One region of the Actinomadura sp. 9N407 genome, then DNA from elsewhere that is predicted to be linked to it. Evidence: riboswitches for the same ligand, from Rfam matches in the RefSeq annotation. Region 1 holds a riboswitch; the other holds the start of a gene.
What was found. Region 1 has a riboswitch for cobalamin ahead of cobN (cobaltochelatase subunit CobN). Riboswitches for the same ligand answer to the same signal wherever they lie in the genome.

Region 1 (7,854 bases):
GCAGCGGTGGGCGATCCCGGCCGGTGCGGCCGTCGCCGTCGCCCTCCTGGCCGCCGCTCTCGTTCCGCTTATGAGCGGAGACGAGAAGCCGAACGCCGGCGAACGGACCTCGGCATCGCCCTCACCCGACCCCGTCGGCACCCCGCACGCGATCAGTACCACGTACGACTTCACCGGGGCGCCGCCCAAGCCGACCCGGGTGATCTTCCGTGACGATTTCGCCGATCCCGGCTCGGGCTGGACGGCCCGGAGCGCGGACGGCCGGCAGTACTACGCGGGCGGCTCCTACCTCGTCACGGGCAAGTACGCCGACGATCCCTCCCGGGAAGTGCCGGGCGACCGTTCCAACTCCCTGAATCCGCAACTGCTCGATGTCCGGGCACAGATCCGCGGCACCGAGCCGGACGCGGCCGCGGGGCTCTACTGCTACCAGAACGGGCAGAGCGCGGTCCTGTTCACGGTGAGCCGGGACGGGAGCGCCACCATCGGCACCGTCAAGGGCGAACGGATCACGCCGCTGCGTTCCGCGAAGGTCTCCGGCTTCGACCCGGCCGCGTTCCACCGGATCCAGGCCACGTGCGCGTGGACCGAGGACAAGGACGGGGATGCGCGCGTCCAGCTCGGTCTCTGGGTGGACGGCAGGACGGTCGCGCGGGCCGCGCAGGCCACGCAGGGCTTCGTGCTCGGAGCGTCCGGGCTCGCCGCCGGGCGCACGAACACGACCGGCGACAAGGAGACCGAAGTGGTGTTCGACGACTTCTCGATCGCCATGTTCTGAACGCCATGTTCTGAACAGTCGGTTCTGGGCTTGCTCATCGGGGGCTTGCTCCGCTGGGGCTTACTCGGCTGGGGCTTACTCGTCTTCGAGGCGGCCTTCCAGTTGCAGGTAGGTCTGGCGGAGCTGCCGCAGGGTGTCCGGGTCCGGCTCGTTCCAGAGCTTCCGGTCGGCGGCCTCCAGAAGGCGTTCGGTGATGCCGCGCAGTGCCCACGGGTTGGACTGCTCCATGAACGCGCGGGTCTCAGCGTCGAAGACGTACTCCTTGGCGAGGGTCTCGTACATCCAGTCGTCCACGACACCGGCGGTCGCGTCGTACCCGAACAGGTAGTCGACGGTCGCGGCCAGCTCGAACGCGCCCTTGTAGCCGTGCCGGCGCATCGCGGCGATCCAGCGCGGGTTCACGACGCGCGCGCGGAAGACGCGGTGGGTCTCCTCGGCCAGCGTGCGCGTTCTCACTTGGTCGGTCAGCGCAGAGTCGCCCACATACGCCGCGGGGCTCTTGCCGGTAAGTGAGCGGACCATCGCGACCATGCCGCCGTGGTACTGGAAGTAGTCGTCGGAGTCGACGATGTCGTGCTCGCGGGTGTCCTGGTTCTTGGCGGCGACCGCGATCCGGCGGAACGACGTCTCCATGTCGGTACGGGCCTCGCGCCCGTCCAGGCCGCGCCCGTACGCGTAGCCGCCCCAGACGGCGTAGACCTCGGCCAGGTCGGAGTCGTCCCGCCAGTTGCGGGAGTCGATCAGCGGGAGCAGGCCCGCGCCGTACGCGCCGGGCTTGGAGCCGAAGATCCGGGACGTGGCGCGCCGCCAGTCGCCGTGCCGCGCGTGGTCCTCCTTCGCGTGCCGCCGCAGGTAGTTGGTCTCGGCCGGCTCGTCCAGCTCCGCGACCGCCGCGATGGCGTCGTCGATCAGGGTGATGACGTGCGGGAACGCGTCCCGGAAGAAGCCCGAGATGCGGAGCGTGACATCGATGCGCGGCCGTCCCAGCTCGTCCGGCGGGACGATCTCGAATCCGGTGACCCGGCGGGACGCGTCGTCCCACACCGGGCGGCAGCCGATCAGTGCCAGCACCTCGGCGATGTCGTCGCCCTGCGTCCGCATGGCGGCCGTTCCCCAGACGGTGAGGCCGACGCTGGACGGGTACGCGCCGGTGTCCTGCAGATGCCGTGCGATCAGCGAGTCGGCGAGGGCGGCGCCGACGTCCCACGAGTTGCGGGACGGGATCGCCTTCGGGTCGACGGAGTAGAAGTTGCGGCCGGTCGGCAGGACGTTGACCAGGCCCCGCGTCGGTGAACCGGACGGCCCGGCGGGTACGTGGCCCCCGTCCAGGGCGTGCAGGACGGCGCCGATCTCGTTCTCGGTCGCGTCCAGCCGCGGGACGACCTCCGACGCCGCGAACTCCAGCAGCCGTACGACGTCCGTGACTTCGCGGCCGAGCACCTCGGCGCAGACCTTCGCCGGTCCGGTCCACCCGTCCCGTTCCATGGCCTCGATGAGCCGCCGGGCGACCGCCTCCAGGAGGTCGATCACGTCGGACGCCGTACGGGACGGGCCCTCGGGCAGTTCAGCCCGTTCGGCCAGTTCGGTGAGTGTGAGGGCCGCGTCTTCGACCCGCTGCCCCGGGTCGGCGAGAAGCGCCTTCTCGTCCAGGCCGTACTCGGCGGCGATGGCGGCGCGCAGTCCCGGCATCGCGCCGGCCACCCCGCCCCAGACCTGCGCCGACCGCAGTACGGCCAGGACCAGGTTGACGCGGCCTTCGGCGACCGGCCGCTGGCCGAGAATGTGCAGGCCGTCGCGGATCTGCACGTCCTTGATCTCGCACAGGTACCCGTCGACGTGCAGGATGAAGTCGTCGAACTCGGTCTCGCCGGGCATCTCGTCCTGGTGCAGGTCGTGGTGCAGCTGGGCGGCCTGCACCAGTGTCCAGATCTGCGCCCGTACGGCCGGCAGCTTGCCCGGGTCGAGATCGGCGACGGTCGCGTACTCGTCCAGGAGCTGTTCGAGTTTGGCCAGGTCACCGTAGGTCTCGGCGCGGGCCATCGGCGGCACCAGATGGTCCACCACCGTGGCGTGGGCGCGCCGCTTGGCCTGGGTGCCCTCGCCCGGATCGTTCACGATGAACGGGTAGACGAGGGGGAGATCGCCGAGCACCGCGTCCGGGGCGCACCGCGGCGACAGCCCGAGTCCCTTGCCGGGCAGCCACTCCAGCGTTCCGTGCTTGCCCAGGTGAACGACCGCGTCCGCGCCGAACTCCCGGTCCAGCCACCGGTACGCGGCCAGGTAGTGATGCGAGGGCGGCAGGTCGGGATCGTGGTAGATCGCCACCGGGTTCTCCCCGAAGCCCCGGGGCGGCTGGATCATCAGGATCACGTTCCCGAACCGCAGCGAGGCGAGGACGATGTCGTCACCGTCCACATAGAGCTCCCCTGGCGGCTCGCCCCAGTGCTCCCGTACGCCTTCGCGGAGCGTTTCGGGAAGGACCTCGAACCACTCCTTGTAGTGGTCGAGACTGACCCTTGCCGGCGCTTCCCGCAGTTGGTCCTCGGTCAGCCATTCCACATCGTGCCCGCCGGCCGCGATGAGCGCGTGGATGAGCGGGTCCCCGTTCTCCGGGTCGCTCCACAATTCAGCGCCGGCACCAGCGCCGACTCCAGCGGCATCGCTATCGGCATCGGCATCGGCATCGGCATCGGCATCATCCAGCGTGTATCCGGCCTCGGCCATCTGCCGCATCAGCCGTACAGCTGACACGGGGGTGTCCAGGCCGACCGCGTTCCCGACGCGCGAATGCTTGGTCGGGTAGGAGGAAAGGACGAGGGCGATCCGCTTGTCCTCGTTGTCCAGGTGCCTGAGCCGCGCATGCCGTACGGCGATTCCCGCGACCCGCGCGGCCCGTTCCGGGTCGGCCACATAGACGGGAATGCCGTCCGGGCCCTCCTCCTTGAACGAGAACGGCACCGAGATCAGTCGGCCGTCGAACTCGGGGATCGCGACCTGCATGGCCGCGTCCATGGGCGTCAGCGCCCCGTCCGACGCCTCCCACGCCGCCCGGCTCGACGTCAGGCACATCCCCTGGACGACCGGTACGTCCAGGTCGGCCAGCGCGCCCGCGTCCCAGGAGTCCTCGCCCGCCTCGCCCCCGGCGAGCACGGTCGCGACCAGCGCGTCCGCCCGTCCCAGGATCTCCAGCAGCCCGTCCTCGACCCCGCGCAGGGATCCGCAGAAGACCGGCAGGGCATCGGCCCCGGCCGCCTCGATGCGCTCGCAGAGCACGTCCACGAACGACGTATTACCCGACAGCTCATGAGCCCGATAGAAGATGACGCCGACCGTCGGCCGATCGCCCCGTACCGGGAAATCCCCATGCACCCCGTACGAAGGCATCGGGACAGGAGGCGCGAAGCCCTCCCCCGTCAGCAGAACCGTGTCGCTCAGGAACCGGGCCAGCTCGCGCAGGTTGTCGACGCCGCCCTCGCGCAGATAATCCAGTGCCTCCGCCGCCACCCCACCGGGGACGGTCGACAGCGCCATCAATTCGGCGTCCGGGTCGCCCTCTCCCCCGAGAAGGACGAGCGGCAGGCCCGATTCCCTGAGCCGTTCGACACCATCGGGCCACGTCTTGCGGCCGCCGAGAAGCCGTACGAGGACCACGTCCACGCCCTCGGTCAAGGCGTCGAGTTCGTCGAGTCCGGTCCGTACGGGATTGGCGGTCACGTATCCGGCCCCGGCCGCGCGCGCGGCGAGAAGCTCGGTATCGGCCGTGGACAGCAGCAGGGCACGCATCGGCGACGCCTCCCCCGGGGTCTCCGCGCCCCGGCTCGGATGATGAGGTCAGCGACGGCGCCGAGTTCCTGACTCCCGGTTCCTTCCCGATGGTCGGGGAGGTGTTCCGGTCACAGTTGCGGGACAGCTCCGGACTCGCACCGGATTCCTCGTCCGCCATCGCCCCGTCATCGTAGCCGCAGCGGATCCGGGCACGGAGGGTGCGGGGCGAATGTGCAGGCCGCCCGTCCATGGGTAGAGGGACCGCATGTCCACGCATGCCGTTCCACCCACGACCGACCGCCAGATCGTGGGCTCCTACACCACCTACGAGGGCGCCCAGCGCGCCGTCGACTTCCTTTCCGACGACAAGTTCCCGGTCGAGCACACGGCCATCATCGGCTCCGACCTGAAGATGGTCGAGACCGTCCTCGGCCGCGTCACCAAGGCGAAGGCCGCCCTCGCGGGCGCGGGAAGCGGCGCCTGGTTCGGCCTCCTGGTCGGCCTGCTGCTGACCTTCTTCACCGTGAACCACAGTGCCGTGTTCCCGCTGCTGCTGGGCGGCATCATCTTCGGCGCGGTGTTCGGCGCCGTCTTCGGCTTCATCGCCCACGCGGCGACCGGCGGCCGCCGCGACTTCGCCTCCCGCAGCCAGATCGTCGCCGCCAGCTACGACGTCGTCGCCGACCCCGAGTTCGCCGAGGACGCCAAGAACCGCCTCATCAAACTCAACTGGCGCGAATCCTGAACCCATAGACCGGATCCTTCAGCCCGACAACGGTCGCCGGTTCCAGAACCGTGACCGCACCCGGGGAATCGGCCGTACGGACCATCGCGTAGAGCACGTCCACGAACGGGTGATTCAGCAGCGACACCAGCAACCGGGTCGCCTTGGCCTCGTTGCCGGCGTCGAGCGCGATCCCCCGGGCCAGCACCATGGCTTCGGTGCGCTCGACGGCGGCCATCCGCCCGAGAACGAGATCGCTCCTGTTCAGTCCGAAGACCTCGACAGTGCTCTCGCCCCGCTCGGTGCGCCAGCGATAGCGGCCCGTGGCAAGGACCAGTCGGATGTGGTCGTACGGATCGTCCCTGGATGGATCCACGAGCAGCGGCGTCCCGCAGGACGCCCTCGGGAAGCGGTCGCGTTTCTCGTTGCTGTTGCACATCGAGCAGGCGAGCAGGTGGTTCAGCCAGTCGAAAGCCCGGAGCGGCGCCTCTTTCAGCGGCTCGAAATGATCGATCGAGGTCCCCAGGCTGTCGCCGCAGTACATGCACCGTTCAATGCCGGACGCCATCCCGGCGAGTAACTCACGCAGCCGTCCGCGATCAGCCCGGGCACCGTTCCAGGCCCTCCTCGCCCCATCACCGTCCGCGCCCTTTCGTACCAGCTCATCGCCTCGCCGCTGGAGGCTCGCCGCCAACTCGTCATCGAGCGGCGGCCGCGCCAGCGGGATCACGGTTCGAGCCCGAGCCTCGACGACACCTCGTGTACCCGTGCGCCGAGCGAACTCTGCAGCTTCTTGCTCAAATCCCGGTACTCGGCGACCTCTTCTTCGGACGCCGCTCCGTCGAGCACCCGCCCCTCCAGCTCACCGAGCCGATCACGCAGCCGCTCCGCCTCGTCCGAGTAGGGGGTCTCGAGCCCGAACAGCTCGGAGAGGACGGCATCGTCCCCGCTCCCGTACACGATCCGGGCGTACAGATCTTCGTCAACTGCCCTCGGCGGGGCTTGCTCGTCCGGTCCCGGAAGGCGGATCAGCCCACCGGGGTCGGCGCTCTGGCAGATGTACGGGCTGTGCGTGGTCACGATGAACTGCATCTCGGGGAAATGCGCCTTGAGCCAACCGCCGATCTTCTTCTGCCAGCTCACATGCAGATGCGCATCCACTTCATCGATGAGGATCACGCCCGGATAGGGCAGCGTGGGGATCCCGTCCCGTTCCTCAACGCGCAGATCCCCATAGGAGAGATGCATCCGTCGCACGATGTCGACGACGAGCGCGCCGACCGTCCGATAGCCGTCACTCATCCGTCGCATCGGGAACTCTCTTCCGTCCGCCCGGCTCACCCATAGCCCATCGGAGTCGACTCGGCAGATCCGGAACCCGTCCGGCAACAGCCCGTCTCCGAGCAGGCGGAGCACCGCCTCCAGCAACTCAGCCGCCCCGGCCTTGCCTTCAAGCCGCAGCAGGTGCTGCCCGATCAGCCAGCTCACTCCCTCGACGAGGGTGGCGTCCTCATCGAACAATGTCTGGAATCCGGCGCCGCGTGTGGCAGCCGAGTCCTGCACCCCCACCCCGGGCGTCGAATGCCGCCGGAAAGGCCCGTACCCGAGATAGAGCCAGCCCTCAGGCCGAGGAGACCAGGCCCCGTCGGACTCGGGCTTGGGCTGGTCAGACCGACTGGATTGGGTACGCCATCGAACGAACCCGCCACTGCGGCTCCACATGACCGCCGCTATGACTCCGCCTTCTGTGCTGAAAGGATCGTGCTCTGGTGAGCGAGCCAGGTGCACCCTGACGCCGGGTTCTGGGAAGGGCAGCGGTTCGAGCGTGTCCTCTCCGTCCGATTTCCAGACTCCACCCATGGCCAGCGTCCCACCATTCTCGGGACCGCCGAGCGCGAGCATCATCGCCTGGAGCAAGGAACTCTTGCCCGAGCCGTTCCGCCCGGCCAACACCGTCCAGCCCGCATACGAGCCGTCCGGACGCTGCGGGAATTCAAGGTCGACCCTGCGTGGGCCGTCGAAGCCGCGTACGCCGGCGATCTCCAGCCTGGTGACGTGCATCCACACCTCCCGAGCGCTCGTGATGCCCTGCAACTCTAGGGCCGAGGGCAGCACGCCACCCTGTCCTGACCAGGTGGGTTCAGGAGCAGGGGAGCGCGAAGCCGACGGCCTTGCCCAGGCCGGGACGGCTACACGTGGGGGTGGCGTAGACCGCGCAGTGGCCTGCCGTCAGGCCCCGTACGAGCGAAAGTCCCCGGCCACCCAGGCTGAGCGAGGCGATGACGGCATCGAGATCCTCGCCCATCTCCGGCGCTTGCTCCTGTCGCAGCAACTCGGGCACGCGTCCCAGGCAGGGGTCGGCGTCGGCCAGCTCGCACCAGACCGGCCGACGGTCCACCCCGGCATAGAGAACGCGTAGCTCGTACGGGGGCGGGGCATGCCGTACCCCGTTGGCGGCCAGCTCGGCGATGACCAGCTCCGCATCGGCGACCGCCTCGGCGACGACACCCGCCTGGACGAGCAGGTCACGAACGATCACCCGAGCACGGTGCTCCACCCGCCCGTGCGGAAGCCGCCAGACCGACAC
Region 2 (7,854 bases), on a different contig from region 1:
CGGCGCCCAGCCCGAGCATCGCTCCGACCAGCGTGAACGCTACTGCGATCTTCCTGATGCTCATGCCTGCCTCCTTGCCCATGACCGCCTTCCTGCTCATGCCTGCCGCCTGGTACGGGAGAGGCCGAAGCCGCCGATCCCGATTCCGATCACACCGGCGGCCAGCCCCAGGCCGCCGACCAGCCGGGCCGTACCGTCGTCAGCGGACGCGGCGGACGCGGGTGTCTTGGCGCTCGTGGCGACCATCCCGGTAGCGGCCGGGGCGGTGCCCTTGGGGGTGAGCTTGAGGACCGGCGCCGGATGCTCGGGCTCGTTCGTCCCGTCGCCCGGGTCCTGATCCCACTTCACGACCTCGTCGTTGGAGTAGGTCTGCTCGGCCTTGAACAGTACCTGGTCGACGTTGGTGGGCAGCGGGCCCATCGAGACGTCGAACTCCTCGAACCGGCCCGTCTCGATCTCGCCGCCCGTCCAGACGATCCGGGAGACGGCCTCGGTGATCTCGCCGCCGTCGGTCTTCACCGGCGCCTCGAGCTTGGCGCGCTCGACCTTGACCGTCCAGCCGGGAACGGCCCGTACCGACACGTGCTCGATCGGGTGGCCGGCCGGCATCTCGATCGCCAGCTTGGTGGTCCCGGCATTGGGCCGCTCGTTCGGGACCCGGAAGGAGACCTTGGTGAACGAGCCCTGCTCGGCGGTACGGGGGTTGGCGGTGACGTGGGCGGCGGCGCCGGAGGCCAGGCCGACGATCGAGACGGCGGTCAGCGAGGCGAGTGCGGCGGCCCTGCGGGCGCGCCTGGACATGTCCCTGGACATGGGGATTCTCCGTTCGAGGCGTACGGAATTCGAGGCGTACGGGTTCATGCCGGACGCGCCGGGAATGGGCGCGCGTCCGGTGGCGTACGGCACTCCTCGTACGGCCCGTTCAGCCGTACGCGAGCGCCCTCGAACGCCGTGGCGGCCCGCGCCGTACGACCTGGTGCCGCAGGATCCGGCCGGCCGGACCCGTCGTGATCTCCGCCACCGTCACCCGGGGTGTACGGGGTGGCACGGTGACGGGTTCGATCGTGAGCAGCAGCCGCGCGGGGCGCTCGGCGATCCGCCGCGCCAGGGACCAGGCGGCCCGTTCACCGCGCCGCAGCCACCAGGCCGAGACGACCGCCGCGCCGATGTGGGCGAGCGTCATCGCCGTACCCGACTCGTGGCCGGCGATCTCGGCGGGCGCGTGATGCCCGCCGGTGGACGAGGCGCCCGCGTACAGGCTGTGCAGGACGAACTGGCCGCCCAGCAGCCCGCCGAGGACGGTCGGCAGCGAACGCTCGTGGCCCGCCAGCGCCAGCGTCACCGCGAGGACCCCGCCGAAGCCGGCCACGATCGCCCAGGAGGGGACCGTGGTGGTGGAGGTCAGCGCGTGCCCGAGGGTCGCCAGCGTCACGCAGACGGTGGTGAAGACCACCGCCCGGGAGGCCCGGAACAGGGGACGCGGCGGCTGCGGTGACATGGCGCGCCCATCGTCCCACCCCCGGCCGGTGATCTCCACACACCCCCCGAGATCGGTATGGCCGCCCCACATCTAGTGTTGTCGCAATCGGCCTCACCTAGATGTAGGGTCATGATCGTGCTGGTTCGCCCGTGCCGATCGAGGGCGCGGGCGTCGTAAGAGGGAACCCGGTGAGATTCCGGGACTGCCCCGCAGCGGTGAGCGGGAACGACCGCCGTCATCGGCACTGGCCCACGCGGCGTTCAGGGAACGCGGCGAGCGGGCCGGGAAGCGACGGCCACTAGGTCACGTCCTCCTTCCGGGAGGCGTGCTGCCCGCGAGTCCGAAGACCTGCCCGCACCGATGTTTCGTCCAGGCCTCGCGGGAGGGCCGGTGGGCGGTGCGCGGCGGCCTGCCGTGCTCCCCTCCCTTGCCGCGGGGCGAGCTCGCGAGGGAGAGAGCACGTGACACGGCAACTCACAGCGCCGCCGGCCACGCCCGGTGTTTCGGACGGTGTTTCCGACGGTTCCACGGGCGTCGCCGCTGAGATCGAGCGCGCCTGCGCCGGACTGCCCGGTGCCGATCCGCGGCCGCTGCTGGCGGCGGTACGGGGCGAGGCTGGCGACGCGCGGCGGCGGGAACGCGCCATCGCCGAGGCCGCCGCGCTGGTGGCCGCCGAACCCGCGTACTCCAGGGTCGCGGCGCGGCTGCTGAGCCTGCGGATCGCCGCCGAGACCGAGGCCGAAGGGGTACGGACGTTCGCGGAGTCCGTCGCCGCGTCGCACGCGGAGGGCCTGCTGGCCGACGAGGCCGCGGCCTTCGTCGCCGAGAACGCCGATGCCCTCGACGACCTGATCGACGCGAGCGCCGACGAGCGTTTCGAGTATTTCGGGCTCCGCACGCTCTACGACCGGTACCTGCTGCGCCACCCGAGCACGCGCCGCGTACTGGAACGGCCGCAGTTCTTCCTGATGCGGGTCGCGTGTGGATTGTCCTACAGCGACGAAGTCGCATCGGGGGGTGTGGGGGGTAGCCCCCCCACGGGTGGACACGACACGGTGGGCGACGCCGCTGAGCTGTACGGGCTGCTCAGCACGCTGTCGTACCTGCCCAGCTCCCCGACGCTGTTCAACTCGGCGGCCCGCCGCCCGCAGCTGTCGTCCTGCTTCCTGCTCGACTCGCCGCAGGACGAGCTGGAGTCGATCTACGAGCGGTACGCGCAGGTGGCCCGGCTCAGCAAGTACGCGGGCGGGATCGGGATCTCGTGGACCCGGGTCCGGTCGCGCGGGTCGCTGATCCGCGGCACCAACGGCCACTCGAACGGGATCGTCCCGTGGCTGCGGACGCTGGACTCCTCCGTCGCCGCCGTCAACCAGGGCGGCCGCCGCAAGGGCGCCGCATGCGTCTACCTGGAGCCGTGGCACGCCGACGTCGAGGAGTTCCTGGAACTGCGCGACAACACCGGCGAGGACGCGCGCCGTACGCACAACCTCAACCTCGCCAACTGGATCCCGGACGAGTTCATGCGCCGGGTCGAGGCCGACGGGACCTGGTCGCTGTTCGACCCCAAGGAGGTCCCCGAGCTCACCGACCTGTGGGGCGAGGAGTTCGACGCCGCGTACCGCAAGGCCGAGGACGACGGCCGGTACGTACGGCAGGTCGAGGCCCGCCGGCTGTACGGGCGGATGATGCGGACGCTCGCCGAGACCGGCAACGGCTGGATGACGTTCAAGGACGCCGCCAACCGGGCCTGCAACCAGACCGCCGATCCCGGCCGCGTGGTGCACCTGTCCAACCTCTGCACCGAGATCCTCGAAGTCACCGGAAACAGCGAGACCGCCGTCTGCAACCTCGGCTCGGTCAACCTGGCGGCCCACACCGGCGAGGACGGGATCGACTGGACGCGGCTGCGCGGCACCGTCCGTACGGCCGTCCGCTTCCTGGACCGGACGATCGACCGCGGCTTCTACCCGACCGACGAGGCGGCGGGGGCCAACCGGCGCTGGCGGCCGGTCGGGCTGGGCGTGATGGGCCTGGCGGACGTGTTCTTCAAGCTGCGGCTGCCGTTCGACTCGCCGGAGGCGCGCGAGCTGTCCACCCGGATCGCCGAGGAGATCGCCCTCGCCGCGTACGGCGCGTCGGCCGACCTGGCCGAGGAGCTGGGACGGCTGCCCGCGTACGAGCACACCCGGACGTCCCGCGGCCAGCTTCACCTGGACCACTTCCCGGACGCGAGCCCGGCCCGTACCGCCGAATGGGACGCCCTGCGCGCCCGGATCGCGGACGTCGGCCTGCGCAACTCGCTGCTGATCGCGATCGCGCCGACGGCCACGATCGCGTCCATCGCGGGCTGCTACGAGTGCATCGAGCCGCAGGTGTCCAACCTGTTCAAGCGCGAGACGCTGTCGGGCGAGTTCCTGCAGATCAACGGCTACCTGGTCGCGGACCTGAAGGCCCTCGGGCTGTGGACGCCGGCCGTACGGGACGCGATCAAGCGCTCGAACGGCTCCGTCCAGGGCATCACCGACCTGCCCGGCGAACTGCGCACCCTCTACCGCACCGCATGGGAACTGCCCCAGAAGTCCCTGATCGACCTGGCGGCGGCGCGCACGCCGTACATCGACCAGAGCCAGTCGCTCAACCTCTTCATGGAGACGCCGACCATCGGCAAGCTCTCCTCGATGTACGCCTACGCGTGGCGGAGCGGTCTCAAGACGACCTACTACCTGCGCTCCCGTCCGGCGACGCGGATCGCGCAGACGACGATCACACCAGCGGCCACGACGGCGACCACGGGCGCCACCACGGACGAGGCCGTCATGTGCTCCCTCGAAAACCCCGAAACCTGCGAGGCGTGCCAGTGAGCCTGCTCGACCCCGGCATGGACCTGACCCTCAGGCCCATGCGCTACCCGGACTTCTACGAGCGCTACCGCGCCGCCATCCGCAACACCTGGACGGTCGAAGAGGTCGACCTGGCCTCCGACCTGGCCGACCTCGCCAAGCTCTCCCCAGAGGAACAGCACCTGGTCAACCGCCTGGTCGCGTTCTTCGCCACCGGCGACTCGATCGTGTCGAACAACCTCGTCCTCAACCTCTACAAGCACATCAACGCCCCGGAGGCGCGCCTCTACCTGTCACGCCAGTTGTTCGAGGAGGCCGTCCACGTCCAGTTCTATCTGACGCTGCTGGACACCTATATCCCGGACAACGACGAGCGCGCGCGGGCGTTCGCGGCGATCGAGCACATCCCGTCCATCCGGGCGAAGGCGGAGTTCTGCTTCCGCTGGATCGATTCCCTGGGCGGCCTGGACTCGCTCCAAACGGCCACCGACCGCCGAACGTTCCTGCTCAACCTCATCTGCTTCGCCGCGTGCATCGAGGGTCTGTTCTTCTACGGGGCGTTCGCGTACGTCTACTGGCTCCGTTCCAGGGGCCTCCTGAACGGCCTCGCGTCCGGCACCAATTGGGTGTTCCGGGACGAGTCCATGCACATGGAGTTCGCCTTCGCGGTCGTCGACACCGTACGGGCCGAGGAGCCCGAACTGTTCGACACCGAGATGACCGACCAGGTCACCCGCATGATGGAAGAGGCCGTCGAAGCCGAACTGGCCTTCGCCCACGACCTCTGCGGCGACGGTCTCGCAGGAATGAGCGCCGACGACATGCGCATCTACCTGGAGTACGTGGCCGACCAGCGCCTCGCACGACTCGGCCTACCGGTCCGCTACGGATCGTCCAATCCGTTCGCCTTCATGGAGCTGCAGGACGTCCAGGAGCTGTCCAACTTCTTCGAGCGCCGCGTCTCCGCCTACCAGCGAGGAGTAGAAGGAACCGTAGCCTTGGACGAAGCCTTCTAACCCATCCCCGCCCTCCTCGTCGACTCGTGGCGTGTTCGCCTCTGGCGTCGCCGTCAAGGCGAACACGCCACGAGTCAATCTGGGCGGCTGGGACGGTTCAGCGGGTGATGAGGTCCGTGATCACGTTGTGCACGTGATGGGTCTTCTCCTCGCCCCGGAACTCCACCTCGTACAGCTGCGTCCCCACGTGGATCGCGATGGCGCCGCTGGAGAAGAACGAGCCGGCCCACGACTTGTTGCTGACCACGCTGACCGAGCTGATCTTCGCGTACGGGATGCTCGTGATCGCGACCCGCTTGCCGACGAACGACGTGTCCTGAACGATCACGCGCCGGTTCGTGAGCCCGATGAATCCCGTGCCGGCGCCCACCGCGTCGTACACCGCGATGATCTGCTCGCCGGGCAGCAGCCCGCTCTCGATCTGCTTGAGCTGCCCCGACCTGTCGTGCGGAACCCCGCCGCGCCCCATATCGCCTCCCGTGTGCCGTTACCGGGTACGACGGCCGGACGGTATCGCCCGTTCCAGGACAAAGGCCCTTTCGTTCAGCTGGTGGCCAGGAGGTCAGCGGGGGGTCGGGAGGTCAGCGGGTGGCGAGCAGGAAGGCTTGCCGGGTCGGCTCCGGATAGTCGCCGTCCTTGTCGGGCTCGCGCAGAAGGCGCGCCCGTACGTCCAGCCCGGCCCCGGCGAGCAGTTCGGCCACCTGGTCCGGCCGCCGATGGTGGAAGTCGAGCGAGATCTCATGCCCGGCGGCCCGTGACCAGTGCGCCACCTCGTCCCCGACCTGGAAGGCGAGCAGCAGGTGGCCGCCGGGAGCCAGCGCCCGGTGGAACTCGCTGAAGACCGCCGCCAGCCGCTCGTGCGGGACGTGGATGATCGAGTACCAGGCCACGATGCCGCCGAGGCCGCCGTCCGGAAGGCCCAGTCCCGGCATCGAGCCCACCTCGAACCGCAGGTCCGGGTACGCCCGCCGGGCCGAGGCGATCATCTCGGGCGACAGGTCGATCCCGAACGCCGGCAGGCCCAGGCCGTGCAGGTACGCCGTGATGCGGCCGGGTCCGCAGCCGATGTCGGCGACCGGTCCGGCGCCGCCCGCCCGTACGAGTTCGGCGAACGCGTCGAGCATCGCCCGGTCCAGCGGCTTGGCCGCGAGTTCGTCCCGGATCCAGTCGGCGTAGTCGGCCGCCAGGGCGTCGTACGACGCGCGCGTGGCCCGCAGGAAGTCCGGATCGGTCGAGCCCATGACCTCAACATAACGGCCGCGCGCCGCCCGCACAGGGTCAGAGGCGGTCGGGGTGGGGGGTGCCGACGCCTCGGAGGAAGGTGTCGACGACGCGTGTCGCCAGCGCGCCGGTGCTCTCTTCGCCGTCCCGGTCCTGCGTGGCCTCGTGGATGAGGGCGTAGTAGACGCGGCGGGCCCACTGGATGTCGGCGTCGGCGCGCAGGATGCCCGCCTGTTTCGCCCGCTCGAACAGCTGCTCGCACTGGTCCTGGACGTCGGCGTGGACGCGGGCCACTTCGGGGCCCGCCGAGGCGGTACGGCTCATCGCGAACGACCAGCCGATCTTGACGTCGAGGACGTTCGCGGTCACCTGGTAGAGGGCGACCAGGGGCGGGGCGGTGTCGGCGTGGGCGGCGTCCACGGCGGCGGCGAACTGCTGGATGGCCCATGCCATCAGGGCGTCGATGAGTGCTTCGCGGGTGGCGAAGCGACGGTGGACGGTGGTGCGCGCGACGCCCGCGGCTTCGGCGATCTGCTCCATGGTGGCGCCGGGATCGCGGCCGAGGGTCCGTTCGGCCGCCGCCAGGATCGCCATCACGGTTCGCTCGGTGTCCGCGCGCCGGGGTCGTTCGCCGGTACGGGCCTCCTGCCGCTGCGTTGCCATGAGGAGACCTTACAGCACATCGGTGTATCGATTAAGAACAGACTTGCGTCATAGGTGTTGCAAGTTGTAGCTTCATCGCATCTTCACTGATGCAGGACGAGAGGGAGACGGCTCATGGACATGCAGCTGAACGGCAAGACCGCCGTGGTGACCGGTGCGAGCAAGGGGATCGGGCTGGCGACGGTCGCCGCGCTGGCCGGCGAGGGCATGCGGGTCGTGGCCGCCGCGCGTACCGCCACCCCGGAGCTGAAGGAGACCGGCGCGATCATCGTGCCGATGGACCTGTCCACGGCGGACGGTCCGGGTCGGCTGATCGAGGCGGCGCTGGACGAGCTGGGCGACATCGACCTGCTCGTCAACAACGTCGGAGGCGGCGACGGCGGCGGTGTGGGCGGGTTCCTCGCCTTCGACGATCAGCAGTGGCAGGGCACGTTCGAGCTGAACCTCTTCGCCGCCGTACGGGCGACCCGCGCCGCGCTTCCCAGCCTGCTGCGCCGCCGGGGCTCCATCGTCAACATCTCGTCCAACGGTGCCCGGATCCCGCACGCCGGGCCGGTCGTGTACACGACGGCGAAGGCCGCCCTGACGGCCTTCGGCAAGGCACTCGCCGAGGAGTTCGGTCCTCAGGGCGTGC

Region 2: it holds a riboswitch for cobalamin, as region 1 does, so the genes downstream of both, ACH34Q_RS42335 (ribonucleoside-diphosphate reductase subunit alpha) here and cobN (cobaltochelatase subunit CobN) in region 1, are expected to answer to the same signal.

What each region holds. Positions count from the first base shown of each region.
Region 1 covers NZ_JBIRAW010000006.1:7,225-15,078, forward strand. Annotated here, with positions in the region: gene ACH34Q_RS11240 (protein kinase) at 1-778, shown strand, start outside; gene cobN (cobaltochelatase subunit CobN) at 854-4,561, opposite strand; cobalamin riboswitch at 4,603-4,756, opposite strand; gene ACH34Q_RS11250 (general stress protein) at 4,809-5,288, shown strand; gene ACH34Q_RS11255 (HNH endonuclease) at 5,269-5,997, opposite strand; gene ACH34Q_RS11260 (AAA family ATPase) at 5,994-7,328, opposite strand; gene ACH34Q_RS11265 (ATP-binding protein) at 7,408-7,806, opposite strand.
Region 2 covers NZ_JBIRAW010000044.1:67,542-75,395, forward strand. Annotated here, with positions in the region: gene ACH34Q_RS42320 (copper resistance protein CopC) at 1-64, opposite strand, end outside; gene ACH34Q_RS42325 (YcnI family protein) at 97-813, opposite strand; gene ACH34Q_RS42330 (hypothetical protein) at 923-1,498, opposite strand; cobalamin riboswitch at 1,603-1,851, shown strand; gene ACH34Q_RS42335 (ribonucleoside-diphosphate reductase subunit alpha) at 1,942-4,341, shown strand; gene ACH34Q_RS42340 (ribonucleotide-diphosphate reductase subunit beta) at 4,332-5,336, shown strand; gene ACH34Q_RS42345 (PH domain-containing protein) at 5,434-5,805, opposite strand; gene ACH34Q_RS42350 (class I SAM-dependent DNA methyltransferase) at 5,918-6,577, opposite strand; gene ACH34Q_RS42355 (TetR/AcrR family transcriptional regulator) at 6,615-7,220, opposite strand; gene ACH34Q_RS42360 (oxidoreductase) at 7,335-7,854, shown strand, end outside.